One region of the Clostridium sp. 'deep sea' genome, then DNA from elsewhere that is predicted to be linked to it. Evidence: a T-box and tRNA genes for the amino acid it is inferred to sense, from the RefSeq annotation. Region 1 holds a T-box; the other holds one or more tRNA genes.
What was found. The T-box of region 1 lies ahead of metG (methionine--tRNA ligase). A T-box ahead of a tRNA ligase gene usually reads a tRNA of that ligase, here a tRNA-Met.
Positions count from the first base shown of each region.

Region 1 (7,795 bases):
TGTTTAGTAGCTTTTTCTATATCAACTACATATGGCTCTGGTCCATAATCTTTTAAATCAAGTGGTTTAACTTCACAACGTTTTGTTACCTTAGGTTTTTTACGTCTTCGTTTACTCTTGTACATATTATAATTTCCTTTCATAGCCTATTAAAGTATATGGTTTATTTAGAGTAATGTGCCTGTACTTAAGCAGTAACAATAATATAAAAGATGTAAATCAATTATCTTTTGTAAATTCAAAGGATATTATCATCTAATATAGAATACATAAGTAATCACATGCCTTAAATTATCTTTAATTCCTAAAAACGGAATTGCACATAAGGTATTCACACATATTACAGATAAGGAGATGTATTATGAAAGTTATTGAGAAGCAAAAAATGAAGCCTGAACAAGATAAACTGTTAGTTAAAAAAACGGAGGTAAGAGACCCTAATAAACTGGTTTTGAAACAAAGTGTACAAGCAATAAAATTACAAAGCACTGATTATGAACAAAGATATATGTGGAATGTATCGTTACCCGGTTGTGGATATGAGCCTGTATCTGTTTTAGAAAAAGATGGTTGCCTATACGCAGGAACAAACGGTTATGTTTATAAGTTAGATTTAAATGGAAATATCCTTGCTACTAATGGATTACCTCATAGAGGGCATTGTGACATAAATTTAGCTATTACTAATGAACACTTGGTAGTGGGTACAAACGGATACGTGGTATTGGTAAATTTAAATAATTTCGGTAATACTAGCTGCAATATTAATGTTTCTTTGCCTGGTTGTGGACATGAAAAGGTTTCTGTTTTATATGATATTAATAGTAATTTCATTTATGCAGGCTCAAATGGATATGTTTATAGATTAAATAACATAGGTATTGTTCTCTCAAGTAACTGGATGCCAGATAGGGGCCACGAAGAGGTTAGATTAGCATTAACTAGTAATCATTTAGTTGCAGGTACAAATGGTTATGTAGTTTTAATAGGTTTAAACGATTTTTCTCAAATTAATAGCAATAAAAACATTTCTTTACCAGGATGTGGCCATGAAATTGTATCTGTATTATTTTATAATAATTATATTTATGCTGGATCTAACGGATATGTATACAAAATGAATGCCAATGGTGGTGATGTTCAAACTAATAACTTACCAGATAGGGGCAATGAAGAAGTAAGATTAGCTATAAGTGAAAGTCACTTAATAGCAGGTACAAAGGGTTATGTTGTGTTGGTAGATTTAAATAACTTCTCAAGTACATCTGCTAATGTTAACGTATCTTTACCAAATTGTGGTCATGAAATTGTTTCAGTAGCACTCGATGAAAATAAAATTTATGCTGGTTCTAATGGTTATGCTTATGAAATAGCTGCCCGAACAGGACATGTATTGGTTTGTTATGGGCTTCCGGGGCTAAGTTTTCATGAGATTAGATTCGATATTCACAATCATCAAATGTATATAGGCACAAATGGTTATTTGGCGGCTCCTGAGATAATTGAAAATTTAGATGTAGATTTAATTGCACAAGAAACAAATCAGTGGTGCTGGGCGGCCAGTGGTCAAATGGTCATGAGATATTTAGGTAAAGATATTAGTCAGTGTGAACAGGCAAACTATCGATTTGACCGTAATGATTGCTGTATAACATTTGCAAGACCAGTAGAGTGTATACGTCCTGGTAATCCAAATCTTCATCATTGGGGTTTTCATTATGAAAAAACTAAGTATGGAACTGCTTTAAGTTTTGAACAACTTCAACAGCAAATTAATTCTGAAAAGCCTATTTTATTTTCATGGAAATGGACTGGTGGTGGAGGCCATTTAATGGTTTCAAAAGGCTACTCTAAGCTTTCTCAAATGGTTTTAGTTAATGATCCTTGGCCACCTAACAAAGGAAATATTAAATGGATATCTTATGGTGATTATGTCAGTGGAGGTAAACATCTACATGGCGTAGATACTTATAATATTTCTCAAGATGAACTCAAGGAGAGACCCCAAACTATGAATAATAAAATAGTAATAACAACCGCTACATATGATAGCTCTCAAGAAGCGGCTCTTAATGGTTTAAATAGGTTTATGGTATTAGTTAATGAACATAATTATCATGAAATGGGATTTAATCAATTAATCAAAAATAGAGAAGAGTTGGAGTTAGCTGATAAATTAGATATTTTCTTTGTAAGGCATGATCACCTAAGAGATTTTGGTAGAGGTGATAAGGCAACAAAATTACTTCTTAATATGAATGAGCATATATATTTGGTTAAACATCAAAGCAAAGTTGTCACTGCAGTTACAACTCAACTAATAAATGACTGTTGGCAGGTAAAAAGCCTTGGAGATTCACACCTAAGCAAAGACATAGCTACTGCCTTAAAACAGTGTGAAAATGAAAGTACATACATGCTTGTGACCATACCTAGTTTACATAAAGTATTTTTAGGCATTAAAGAAGGAGAGAATTTAAGCCTCATACAGTTGTTAAATGATAATTTAAATAACTATCAAAAACAAGATGCAAGAGAAGTCTTTTATAGCTTACAAAGCGACCCTACTTTTGATCAAATACTAAAAGATGAAGATCTTGAATAGTAAGTTATGTATAATAAATTAACAGCGTAATAGTACCAAGTTACTCATCGTAGAGGCGAAGCTGATCTTCGCCTTTATTTTGATTGTTTGAGGTATTACTCAGGCGAACACGAGGTTCGCCACTACGAGTAACAGCTCCTTTTAAACTACATTATCTTTAAATATCATACTCTTCAAAAGGATAAATAAAATTTTTTGTTTAAATCACTAAAATTAAATTGACTATAAATTAAGATGCTGAGACGTAAGGATTACATTTACCTGCCACACCTTATTTTCCCTTAGTGAGTTTTGTGGTATAAAAACATTAATTCTTTCCTAAAAGCTTGATTTTTAAACCTCAAATATTAGTAATTAAATAAAAGCTTTAAAAATCACACTTCCCAATTAATTACAATGGTTTTTAAACACAAAGGGCACAAAGTGCACGAAGAAGTCTCTGGATTTAACTTAACTGGTGGTTTGAAAATAAAGCTTAATAATAAAACTTAAAAAATGGATTGACTATAAATTAAGATACTGAAGCGTAAGGATTACCATTTAGCAATACCATCTTATTTTCCCTTCGTGCCCTTTGTGGTACTAATCCCTTAACTATTTCCTAAAACCCTGATTTTTAAACCTCAAATATTAGTAATTAAATAAAAGCTTTAAAAATCATACTTCCCAACTAAATAAAATGGTTTTTAAACACAAAGGGTACGAAGAAGTCTCTTGATTTAACTTAACTGGTGGTATAAAAATGAAGCTTAATAATAAAACTTAAAAAATGGATTGACTATAAATTAAGATGCTGAAGCGTAAGGATTACCATTTAGCAATACCATCTTATTTTCCCTTCGTGCCCTTTGTGGTACTAATCCCTTAACTATTTCCTAAAAGCTTGATTTTTAAACCTCAAATATTTTTACATCAATCTTTAAAAATCATACTCCCCAATTAGTTGAAATGATTTTTAAGATTGATTTACTAAAGTCATGGTGTTAATATAATAATGATAATCAATAATACTAAACTTAACATAAGAAATGAGCTGAAAAAATGGGTAATGAAAAAAGAGTTTGGAATAGGGTAGCAAAAATATATGATAAATTCATGAAAAAAGATAAGGTTGCCTATAAAAAAATTGTTGAGTTAATAAAACAATCAAGCCTACCAACAGATAAGGTTCTTGAGCTGGGTACAGCTACTGGTATTATTGCATTTGGCTTAGCCAATTACCTAAAAAAAATAGAAGCCACTGACTTTTCTTTACAAATGATAAATGTTTGTGAACAAAAAGCACAGGTTCAACAAATAAAAAATATTAATTTTATGGTACAAGATGCCTGTAAGTTAAGCTATAAGGATAATTCATTTAATAAAATTATTATCTCAAATGTTTTACACATTATGCCTAATCCCCAAAAAGCCCTTCAGGAAGTACATAGAGTGTTAACACCAAATGGCATACTATATGCCCCAACATTTGTACATGCCAACAACTTAAAGGCTAGTATTTTTTCTAAAGTAACTGGTTTAATAGGGTTTAAAGCTTATAATAAATGGTCAGAGCATAGTTATCATAGTTTTATTAAAAATAATGGTTTTGAAATTATAAATAGTTCAGTTATTAAGGCATCTTTTCCTATAAGTTATGTAGAGTGTAAACAACAATCAATCTCAAAACTTGACACTCATACCAGCCAATGATACACTAATTTCAATATAAAGGCGTTGATAGGAAGAGTAGGTTTTGCTTAATCTTTAGAGAGTTGTCGTTTGGTGAAAGGCAATGATTAAAATAAACTGAAGATGGCCCTGGAGCCTCTTTACTACACATTTATTGTTAGGTAAAGACGTTGTGTGCGATATAACACAGTGTTTAGGCACAATGAGTGCTGCATTTATGCAGAACTAGGGTGGTACCGCGGATAAACTTCCGTCCCTATTGGGATGGTGGTTTTTTTATTTTTTAAAGGAGTGTAATATATGAGCAAAGGAAAATTTTTTTTAACAACTGCTATAGCATATGCCTCTAAAATTCCTCATATAGGTAATGTTTATGAGGCAATTTTATCAGATTCTTTGGTGCGTTTTAAACGTGAACAGGGTTATGATACTTACTTTTTAACAGGCACAGATGAACATGGTCAAAAAATACAGCAACAAGCTGAAGATACAGGTAAAACACCTCAACAACATGTTGATGAAATATCAGGTGAAATTCAGCGAATTTGGGATAGTGTAAATGTGAGTTATGATCAATTTATTAGAACAACTAACCCTAAACACAAGGCTGTAGTGCAAAAGATATTTAAAAAGCTTTATGAAAAAGGCGATATATATAAAGGTAAATATGAAGGCTGGTATTGCACACCTTGTGAATCATTTTGGACAGAGTTGCAGCTTGAAGATGGAAAATGTCCTGACTGTGGCAGAGAAGTAAAAAAGGCCAGTGAAGAGGCGTATTTTTTAAAGCTATCTAAGTACCAGAAACAGTTAGAACAACATATTGAAAATAACCCTCAGTTTATTTGGCCCGAAACACGTAAAAATGAAATGCTTAATAACTTTATTAAACCGGGGTTACAAGATTTATGTGTATCCAGAACCTCATTTAACTGGGGAATACCAGTTGAGTTTGACCCCAATCATGTTACTTATGTATGGATTGATGCCCTTTCTAACTATATCTCTGCAATTGGTTATGATCCAGAGCAACCTTCGGATCAGTATAAAAAGTTGTGGCCAGCAAACGTGCATATAATTGGTAAAGACATAGTGCGTTTTCACTCAATTTATTGGCCAATTATACTCATGGCTCTGGGTGAAGAATTACCTAAACAGGTGTTTGGACACCCTTGGTTAATGACAGGCAAAGAAAAAATGAGTAAGTCACGAGGTAATGTTATTTATACAGATGACTTAATTAACTTGTTTGGGGTAGATGCTGTACGTTATTATGTTTTAAGAGAAATGCCCTTCGCTATAGATGGCACAATTACCTATGAAATGATGATTTCTAGAGTTAACACCGACTTAGCTAATATTTTAGGAAACTTGGTAAAACGTACCGTAGCCATGGTTAATAAGTATTTTGGGGGTGTAATTCAAGCCCCAACAGCTAGCGGAGAGTTTGATGATGAATTAATTAACATAGCCCTTCAAACACCTAAAAAGGTAGAAGAGCTAATGGATTGCTACAGAGTAGCAGATGCTTTACAAGAAATTTGGGTTATGTTAAGACGTTCAAATAAGTATATAGATGAAACAATGCCATGGATCCTTGCCAAAGACGAAGAAAACCACGAACGTTTAGGTACTGTGCTTTATAATTTATTAGAGTGCATTAGGTTTGCAGGGGTAATGTTAAAGGCCTTTATTCCACAAACAGCAGAACGTATTCTTAAACAAATAAATGCTCAAACTACCGAGCTAGAGTCTCTAAAGAGTTTTAATGGTACAGTTGTAGGTAACTCTGTTGGTAATGCAGAGGTACTATTTGCACGTATAGATGAAGCCAAAAAAATGAAAGAAGTTGAAGCTGTTAAAGCTAAATACAAAGCTGTACAACAGCCTAAACTAGAGCTGAAGCCCGAGATAGTGTTTGATGATTTTACTAAACTAGATTTAAGAGTAGCAGAAATTATTAAAGCTGAAAAACACCCCAAGGCCGATAGATTGCTTGTTTTACAACTACAAGTAGGTCCCGAAACAAGACAAGTTGTCTCAGGCATTGCTAAGTTTTATAAACCCGAAGATTTAGTTGGTAAAAAAATTGTGTTAGTGGCCAACTTAAAGCCAGTTATCTTAAGAGGTGTAGAGTCTCAAGGTATGGTCTTGGCTGCCTCTAATAAAGATGAGTTAAAATTAGTATCAGCAGATATTGAGAGTGGTACCGTAGTTTCGTAGTATTTGGTCTTGGTAGTATAATTATTAGTCTTAAAATATGCCTAATTATTTAACTTATTAAAGGGGAAGTCATTTTTATGTAACTGACTACCCCTTTGTTATTATTCAAGTATCAGTAAAACACATGTAGTGAATGTGCCTCTGTGCCATTCATTTACGTAATTTTACACTAGTATTTAAGTAACTAACTATAAACATATGTTAATAACCATTGATGAATGGGTATATAAACTTAGGTGATATTTATGTTTTTAAACTGTGACTTTATGTTTTTAATAACATCATTAATAGCAATTAGTTTTATTTTGGCCTATATGTTTGTTAACATAGGTTGTTTTAATAAGCTAAAAATTGCAGTAATTAGTTTTATTAAGCCTGTTAATATTGTAAAATATGTAATTTTAAATAATTTATATATAGTTAATTATAATAGTTATAACAAATACTACATTTGGAGATACTGTGTTGAATTTTAATATTAATTTTAGTTAGAGTAACAAACTAAAATTAATATTAAAAGGAGACAAACTTAATGATAACAAATTTATTTCAAACAGTAATTGATACTGTTAATAACCTTACCCACGATTATGGTTTAACTATTGTATTAGTAACCATAACAATAAACCTGCTCTTATTGCCACTAACAATAAAACAGCAGAAATCTATGAATTCCATGAAGGATTTATCAGATAAAGCCAATAAAATTAAAGAAAAATATAAAAATGATGAAGTAAAAATGAATGAAGAACTGCAAAAGCTTTATCAAACAAGTACTAGCTCTTATTCAGGCTGTTTAATAATGTTTTTACAGCTACCTATATTTATAGTTATGTATAGGCTATTTACTAAAAATATTGTAGATACAAGCACCAAACTATTACCATGGGTTAGTTCATTAACATTACCCGATCCGTATTTTATATTACCTATTTTGTATATTATAGTTCAGCTGCTACCTAATATTTTAGCGCAGTTCAATATCTTAAAAAGTGTTAATGTTGCAAAACTATCTATCCAAACAGTCGCTATGCCTGTTGTAATGTCTTTACTGTTAGTTGCTAAAATGCCCTCAGCTATGGGTATTTATTTTATTACATCAGCAGTAATAAGGAGTTTGCAGCAGTTAATTAAATAGCTATTTTTTGTAAACACAGCCACATAAAATAAGAGTGTTTATAAGAAAACGGAATCACACAGTGGTGATTCCCTACACTTATAGGCTTTAGAGTTGAACTCAAGATACGTTACAAAACAACACCACTCGTTTAACGGGTGGTGTTATTTTGAACAAGT
Region 1 covers NZ_CP063353.1:3,342,867-3,350,661, forward strand. The annotation lists gene IMX26_RS15530 (cupin domain-containing protein) at 1-125, opposite strand, end outside; gene IMX26_RS15535 (papain-like cysteine protease family protein) at 362-2,605, shown strand; gene IMX26_RS15540 (methyltransferase domain-containing protein) at 3,647-4,297, shown strand; T-box leader at 4,313-4,537, shown strand; gene metG (methionine--tRNA ligase) at 4,577-6,499, shown strand; gene IMX26_RS15550 (hypothetical protein) at 6,745-6,975, shown strand; gene IMX26_RS15555 (YidC/Oxa1 family membrane protein insertase) at 7,032-7,637, shown strand.

Region 2 (7,795 bases), 400 kb from region 1:
GATTACTAGGGGACCTACCCCACTTATGGCAGCAGCTAAAAATATTATTTTGCATATTAAACGCCAATCATTATTGCTGTATTTAGTTATTTTAAGAACACTATCGTTTAGAGCAATAAAAAAAATTTGAGTTAAAAATAAAGTTGATAACACATAAATAGGAAGATGAATTACATGAATATCACCCAAAACTTTAATAGAGTATGCAATTACGGCACTAACAACTACTAAAAACGCTTTTGGGATTGATTTTTTTTTTATTTTAAGCTTTTTTAAAATACTAAAGCACATGCAAAATGCCCAAAAACCGATTATAGCTTTGGTATTACCAGTACTACCTAAACCAATTGAAGCCCCTAAGAAAATAGGAATTAAATATTTGTACTTAAGAATAACCAAGGTTGCCCAAAGAGCACTTACCATTCCTAAGGTAGCTGTGAAGCTTTCATTACGGGCTATTAGAATAGCACCAATAAAAATAATGAAATCTGTATATGACACAGTTGATACAACATTTTTATTGAGCTTTATAAAGGGTTTCATATATTTTTTAAAGAAGTCTCTTTTCCTAAAGTTATGACTAATTTGATTCAAAAACCTCAACCCCTCCAGAGCCTCTTTTATTACATTTTCTGTATTTTGATTATAATACCGCATATATGCACAAGGTGTTGAAATATGTCTTGGCTGGTTAAGAAGATTTCGACGGATTTTGCAAAATCACTTTAGCACTATGTAGCAAAGTCGTTTCTGCGGATTAGATTTTGAGTATGCTCTGTGTTTTAACAAACATCTATTACAGCAGGGTTCAGATCTCTTGCTGATAAGATAGTTATTTCTTTCGCCTTAATGTTACACTAAGATTAAGGTGGAGTTAATCAGATTGAGGCCAGACCCCACCGTGAGATAGGCCAGACTTCTTTTGTGAGAGGTATAATGGTAGGTTACGTAATGCTAATCACGGAATAACACAAGAACATCCCCTACATGGATCTTTTCTGTGAAATACCGTTTAAACAAAAAAAGAATTGCAACGCAATTCTAACATATTTACAATAATGTTCTTTATTTTCTTCGAAAAAAAGCTATTGTTATTTTTTAATTCGTAATTAAAAAAAACTTGCCAAAGCAAGTATTGTGGTGGTGGCGACTGGAGTCGAACCAGTGACCTTTCGGGTATGAACCGAATGCTCTAGCCAGCTGAGCTACGCCACCTTGTTTTTGGTGGCGGGGGCAGGACTCGAACCTACGACCTCCGGGTTATGAGCCCGACGAGCTACCAACTGCTCCACCCCGCGATGTTTTATGCCCATCAGCGTTACGCTTTCAGTGACGAGTTATAATATAACATAGGATTATAGCCTTGTCAATAATTTATTTAATAATTTTATCAAAAATCACACCTTGCAATAAAGAATTGTCTCTAATCTCTAACTCACTCTGCTGCCAATACTCTAAGGTTGCTAATAAAATTGCCGTTCCCGCAACAATTATTTCGGCTCTCTTTTTAGATTTTAAGCCAGTTAGCTTTAACCGTTGTTCTACAGTAAGATCATTTAATTTATTATATAAACCCAAGATTTGATTATAAGTTAATGATGAACCGTTTATTCTGTTTGGCTCATATTGCTCCATTTTAAGCTTTATAGCAGATAATGTAGTTATTGTACCGGCAACCCCTATAAAACGGCTTATAGGCAGTTTTTTGTTATTCCAGTAACTATGCCATAAGTCTTTCACATATTGTTTGAGTTTTAGAAATTCGTTTAGCTGAATTTGCTTGTTATTATCAGCAAACATATTGGTTAAACGCACTGATCCAGCTTTTATACTAGAGCTAAGTATTTTTTCTTTAGTAGTTATGGCAACTTCGGTACTGCCACCACCAATATCTAACACTGCTACACCTGCGATTAGCTTTTTGCTTTCTGTTGCACCACAATAACTGTACCAAGCCTCTTGTTCGCCTCTAATTACTTTAATATTTATTCCTGTTTTAAATGATACAGCTTGGCAAAAGTCTAAAGAGTTACTAGCAGACCTTAAGGCACTTGTACCTACACAATAAATCTCCTGACAGGCATAGTTTATTGCCATATTTTTAAACTCTTGTAGTGCCAAAATGCATCTTTCTTCAGTGTCCTTATTAATAATGCCACCAGAGGCTGTTAAATCAGCTCCTAGCTGAACCATCTTTAAGTCTCTATATAATTCCACTATTTTATTATTTATTACCTCTACAACTACCATTCTAAATGAATTACTTCCACAATCTATTACACTATATCTCATATCTTTATCTTTCTTTTGAGGTTCTTGCTGGTACAAAAACTTTATCTTCTTTGCCTACCATTCCATACTCTTTTCTGGCAACGATCTTAATATATTCGGGATCATCGAGTTTACTAACCTCTTGATGAAGCTCGGCTGTATTTTCTTGTATACCAGCTATTTCAGTCTCTAACTCTTTCTTTTGAGACAATAAGGAATTCAATTGTGTCCTTTGCATTAAGAACATTTTTCCACAGAATAAGATAGCCACCAGAATTACTCCTGCAGCTAAAATCCTTTTATACTTATTTTTTGGTTTCTTTGATTTTTTTAATCCAGAGACCTTTTGTCCCCTTAACTTTGCCCGTGAATAAACTTTTTTGGGGCGAGAATTTTTCTTTCGCATTTCATATCATCCTATGTAGTATTTAGCTAGTTATCTCTTTATTTTCATAATACAGGTAAAACCATTAGCAATGCAAGTAGTAATTTTAAAAACTGCCTCGAGGGGCCAAGTTATTATTCGACCTATAACGTAACAAACTCTCACTATAAAGCCAACAATTTTAAAGACCACTCTCTTTAACATTATTATAAATCTCTTAAGAACATTTTGAATCCTCTTACCCCAAATTAAATAATAGAAAATAATTCCAACAATAATTGAGATAAGATAGATAGGCCTTAAAGTTCCTGATGTTAACCAAACCATAACAGCGCTTACAAAAATAAAAACTACAAAGGCAAAGATAATTTCTGCAACAGCAAATACAATACCTTTAATACGCATTGCTTTGATAAGTGCTCTATAAATATCATGTATAAATGCTACTACTAATCCGGTAACTAATAGGCTTATGATAGAAATAAATTGCCATGCTGTATCGATGCTAATCACCTGCTTTATAAAGTTTTGAAAATCAGTATATTATTATATGCAATATTTATTACAGTAGTGATACATATCAAAAAGATTTTTCTCATATACATAAGTGAGCCAATGGCTAAAAGGTTTTTAGCTATAAAATCAAGGAGGGGACAAAATGGAACAAAACAATAAAGAGCATCGCATGATTATTACTAATAGAGAGCAACTTCTAATACAAGGCGTTCTTCATATTAGTAGCTTCAATGATGAAGAAATTATTTTAGAAACTGACTTAGGCATGTTATTAGTTCAAGGTGAAGAGCTACATATAAAGCAACTAAATTTAGACGATAGCCACATAGAAATAGAGGGTGTAGTTAAAACTCTTGATTACCTTGAAGATGTAGGTCCAGAGGGCTTTAGTCGTAAAAAACAAGGTCTTATTGCTAGATTATTCAAGTAGACTTGTTTTATAGAACAAAATAATCTTAAAAAAGTAGGGTAATTTTACCCTACTTTTAATCTTTGAACTTATAACTAGTTTTTTATTTTTAGGTAAGTTAAATTTAAACTGACCTTTTTACTGCCACATTTTAACTAAGGTAACGTCTTTAAAAAAGTACTTTACTATTTCTTCTGCATTTTTTCCAGAGTCAGCCATTGACTTTGCACCCCACTGTGACATTCCTACCCCATGACCATATCCTTGTCCTACCATTTTTACAGTATCTCCTTCTACTGTTATGCTTTTAAAAAAAGTTGATTTAACAATTTTGCTATCAAGCGCTAATCTAAATTGAGCAGCTGATACAACAACTCCACCTATATCAACTTTAATAGCCCTGCCAGATGGACCACTCTCTGCTATTTTTATTTCGCTAAAATCTGGTATTGTAGAGCCTGTTTTGGCACTTACTTTTTCTCTTATAGTTGCTTTTTTAATAGCTGCATTCCAGTCACTTATCTCTTGGGGAACTATTGATTTTCCAGGATCCTCTACGGTCTGTATATAGGGTGTTGGTACTTTATCGTAATCTAAACCCTCTATTGCTGTAGCTGTATAGCCACCACTATAAGCATGAAACCAAGATTTTATGAACTTATTATCATTAGCTAATACTTGTCCTCTTGTTTCTTCAACTGCTTTTTTAACACTGTCATTTACTTTACTAACATCGTATGCTTGAAACTCTTCTATAAGGGTTGAGGCATGGGCACCTCTAGCTGGAACTCCTCCAGTATCAGCAATTTTCTCTAAGGTAAAGGTTCTAGCTAAAATGGCCTGAGCTTTAAGTGCCTCTACTGACCAGTTTACATCCATTTCAGCAGCTACAACACCCTCTATGTATTTCTCGAATTTAACGTCTGTTATTTTTCCAGTTTTATCATCATACAACTTAATTGTTGGCTCAGTATTGTCAGCTGTTTTAATAGCCTCAGGGATTTCAGGCTTATTAGATTCAGCACCATTAGAGCAGCCAACAAACAGCAAACACATTGCTATAAAAACTATTATTGTTTTTCTCAACAAAAAAACCTCCCACTTTTTCTTAGTATCACCTACGTGGGAGGTTTCATGTATTATATTACGTGACTTTCTTTTAAAACCTCATACATTGCTGAGGCATCTGCCTTATTAGCATGAGCTAAAATTTGCAAAACTTTAAACGTAACTATTTTACTACCAAAATCAATCTCCAAAATATCTTCCAAAGTCACATCACTACCTGCTTTTGCGGGTCTGTCGTTTATTTTAACTCGACCTTGATCACAAATTTCTTTAGCTAATGTTCGTCTTTTAATAATTCTAGAAATTTTAAGGTACTTGTCTAGTCTTATTGTTGCTAGTTCATTATTCAACTGTCTTTTTAACAATCTCCTTTAAGTTTTTACCAGCTTTAAAAGATGGTACATAGTGTGCAGGTATATAAACCTTTTCCTCAGGTTTACGAGGATTATGTCCCTCACGACCACGTCTAATTCTTCTTTCAAATGTTCCAAAACCAACTAAACGTACGTTAACGCCATCTGCAATAGATTTAGAAATCTCATCTAAAAACATTGATACAACCTTGTCTACATCCTTGTTTGTTAACGCTGTTTTCTCTGCAATAGCTTTAACTAATGCGCTCTTGTTAATAACAGGATTTTTCATTTCCATTCCATTTTTGCTCATAAGAGCACCTCCTACAGTCTATAACCTATTTTTTTTAGCCTCTTCCCAGAAGGCATCAAGTTCTGATAGCGTAAACTCAGTTATCTGTTTTCCGCTAAGTTCAACTTGTTTTTCAATATATTTAAACCGTCGTTTAAACTTTTGCACAGTTTGCAGTAGCGCTACTTCACTATCTACATCCATAAAGCGTGACAAATTAACAACGGCAAAAAGCACATCACCAAGTTCTTCTGCTTTTTCAGTATCACCTTTTGCTTCTTGTAACTCATTTATTTCTTCAAATAGTTTGTCCCATACTTGGCTTATATCATCCCAATCAAATCCTACTCGTGCTGCTTTCTCTTGTACTTTGGCTGCCTGCATTAATGCTGGCAGGGTGACTGTCACATTATCAAGTAAGCCAATAGGACCATTTTGTTTAGATGATTTTTCTTTCATCTTTATTTGTTCCCAATTATGTAGAACTTCACTAGTATTATTGACAATTTTATCAGCAAATACATGCGGATGACGTCTAATCATCTTCTCATTTATGCTTTTTATTACATTTTTTAAACAAAAATCGTTATTTTCTTTGGCAATTTGAGAATGAAAAACTATTTGCAATAATAAATCTCCCAGTTCTTCACATAACATATCCATGTTTTTTAGTTCTAACGCCTCTAAAACTTCATATGTTTCTTCAAGCAATGAAGTTTTTAAGCTACTATGAGTCTGCTCTCTATCCCATGGACAACCATGGGGTGACCTTAGTATTTCAAGTATATCCTCTAACCTACTTATAGCATTTAAAGAAGCGCTTTTATCTGCAGGTACATATACAGAAGTAAGATGATCAAACTCATGCCAATCTAATTGATATAGGGGAACATTAATTACTGTTTCAGCACTGGCTATACCAATAGATTTAAGTATTTTTATTTGATGTTCTGCGTCATATTCTTCTAATAATACTAATTTTAAATCACCAGCTGTTAGTTTATTATAAACTTGCGTAATTAGCAACTCTTTACCTGACCAAATTGATTTAGAAGGTAAATTTAAGGCATCTAAAGCAATAATACCATTTGAAGGGTCTGTTTTTAGATAGCTATAGATTACATCTAGTGAGCTAATACCAGATACAATTTCTACCTCTATCTCTTTCTCTCTACATAATTCTATTAACTGCTTAACTGTTTTCTCTAAAACTAATGGATGCCCTGGTACAGCATAATGTACCAAGTTATTATCCTTAAAGTTTGATATGACATGCTTACATATATTATCATAAACATCCGTAAATGTGTTAACTTCGTCATAAAAATTATCACATGTACTAAATTTTATTCCTTGTTGTGACATGGTTTTTACCATTGGATGATGTTTGGTTCGTAAAATAAGGCACTTACTATTCTCTACTTCATGCTTTGCTTTTAGGGTAAGTTGATTCCAAGACCCTGGTCCCAAACCAATTATTCTTAGTTGATTACTCAATTTAATCTCTCCTTAGTAGCCTTAGTTTACCTGCAACTCTTATTATAATTGGACCAACATAAGGTATTGACTCTAATTCTGACTTTGAAAAACATTTAGTTAGCAACACAGCTATCGCATAACAAACTACACCAATCATAACAGAAGCCAAAGCCGATATCGAATTAGCAAACTCTGCCTTTACAAATACACTGTAACTTCCGTATACAAATATTCCCATTATTCCGGTAGCTATTAACGGTCTTACAATCATATCAAATATGTCAAATCTTAAGCCAGTGTGTTTACATACTGATCTTACATTTAAGATAGAAGCTACTGCATAGGCCAATACACTTGAAATTGCAGCCCCTCGTATATTGAGCACTGGTATTGCTATTAAGGTATAGTTAAGTACAATTTTAACCACGCCACCTATTAACAGGTTTCTTACTGGTAATCCAGTATACCCTAAACCCTGTAAAATACCTGTACAACATTGGTGCAACGTTAAAAAGATAACAGCAAATGCTAATATCTGCAACACCTTAGCTGAATTTGTAAAACCGAATAACATTCCTGTAACAGGTGTAGCAAGTATACTTAATCCTAAAGCAGCAGGCAAACCAATCATTAAAATTAGTTTTATTGCCAGTTTAGAACGCGATCTTACCTCTCTCCACTTACCAGATGAACTAGCCATAGAAATAGCCGGTACTAAACTTGCAGCTAAAGCGTAGGCTAACATAGATGGTAGGTTGATTAAAGGGATAACAGTAGTTAAATCACCATATAAGCTAAGAGCCTCTGTTGATTCAATTCCTGCATCTAACAATCTACTTTTTACTAATACTGTATCAATACCGTTCATTAATGGTAATACCATAGCTCCAATAGTAATAGGGATTGCAAAAACTAGGATTCTTTTAATAATTTGATTTGTTGATCTTTTACTTACTCTTGGGCTTTGCCTTGTTAGCTTATTAAGAAAAGGTTTGCTTCTTAAATATATAAATATTATAACA
Region 2 covers NZ_CP063353.1:2,947,373-2,955,167, reverse strand. The annotation lists gene IMX26_RS13720 (SpoIIE family protein phosphatase) at 1-594, opposite strand, end outside; tRNA gene IMX26_RS13715 (tRNA-Met) at 1,139-1,215, opposite strand; tRNA gene IMX26_RS13710 (tRNA-Met) at 1,223-1,298, opposite strand; gene IMX26_RS13705 (Ppx/GppA phosphatase family protein) at 1,375-2,328, opposite strand; gene IMX26_RS13700 (septum formation initiator family protein) at 2,297-2,677, opposite strand; gene yabQ (spore cortex biosynthesis protein YabQ) at 2,708-3,169, opposite strand; gene yabP (sporulation protein YabP) at 3,315-3,602, shown strand; gene IMX26_RS13685 (SpoIID/LytB domain-containing protein) at 3,720-4,667, opposite strand; gene IMX26_RS13680 (RNA-binding S4 domain-containing protein) at 4,721-4,978, opposite strand; gene IMX26_RS13675 (HU family DNA-binding protein) at 4,992-5,279, opposite strand; gene mazG (nucleoside triphosphate pyrophosphohydrolase) at 5,334-6,791, opposite strand; gene IMX26_RS13665 (polysaccharide biosynthesis protein) at 6,793-7,795, opposite strand, start outside.
Region 2: it encodes a tRNA-Met, which carries the amino acid that the T-box ahead of metG (methionine--tRNA ligase) is inferred to sense. The anticodon was not compared.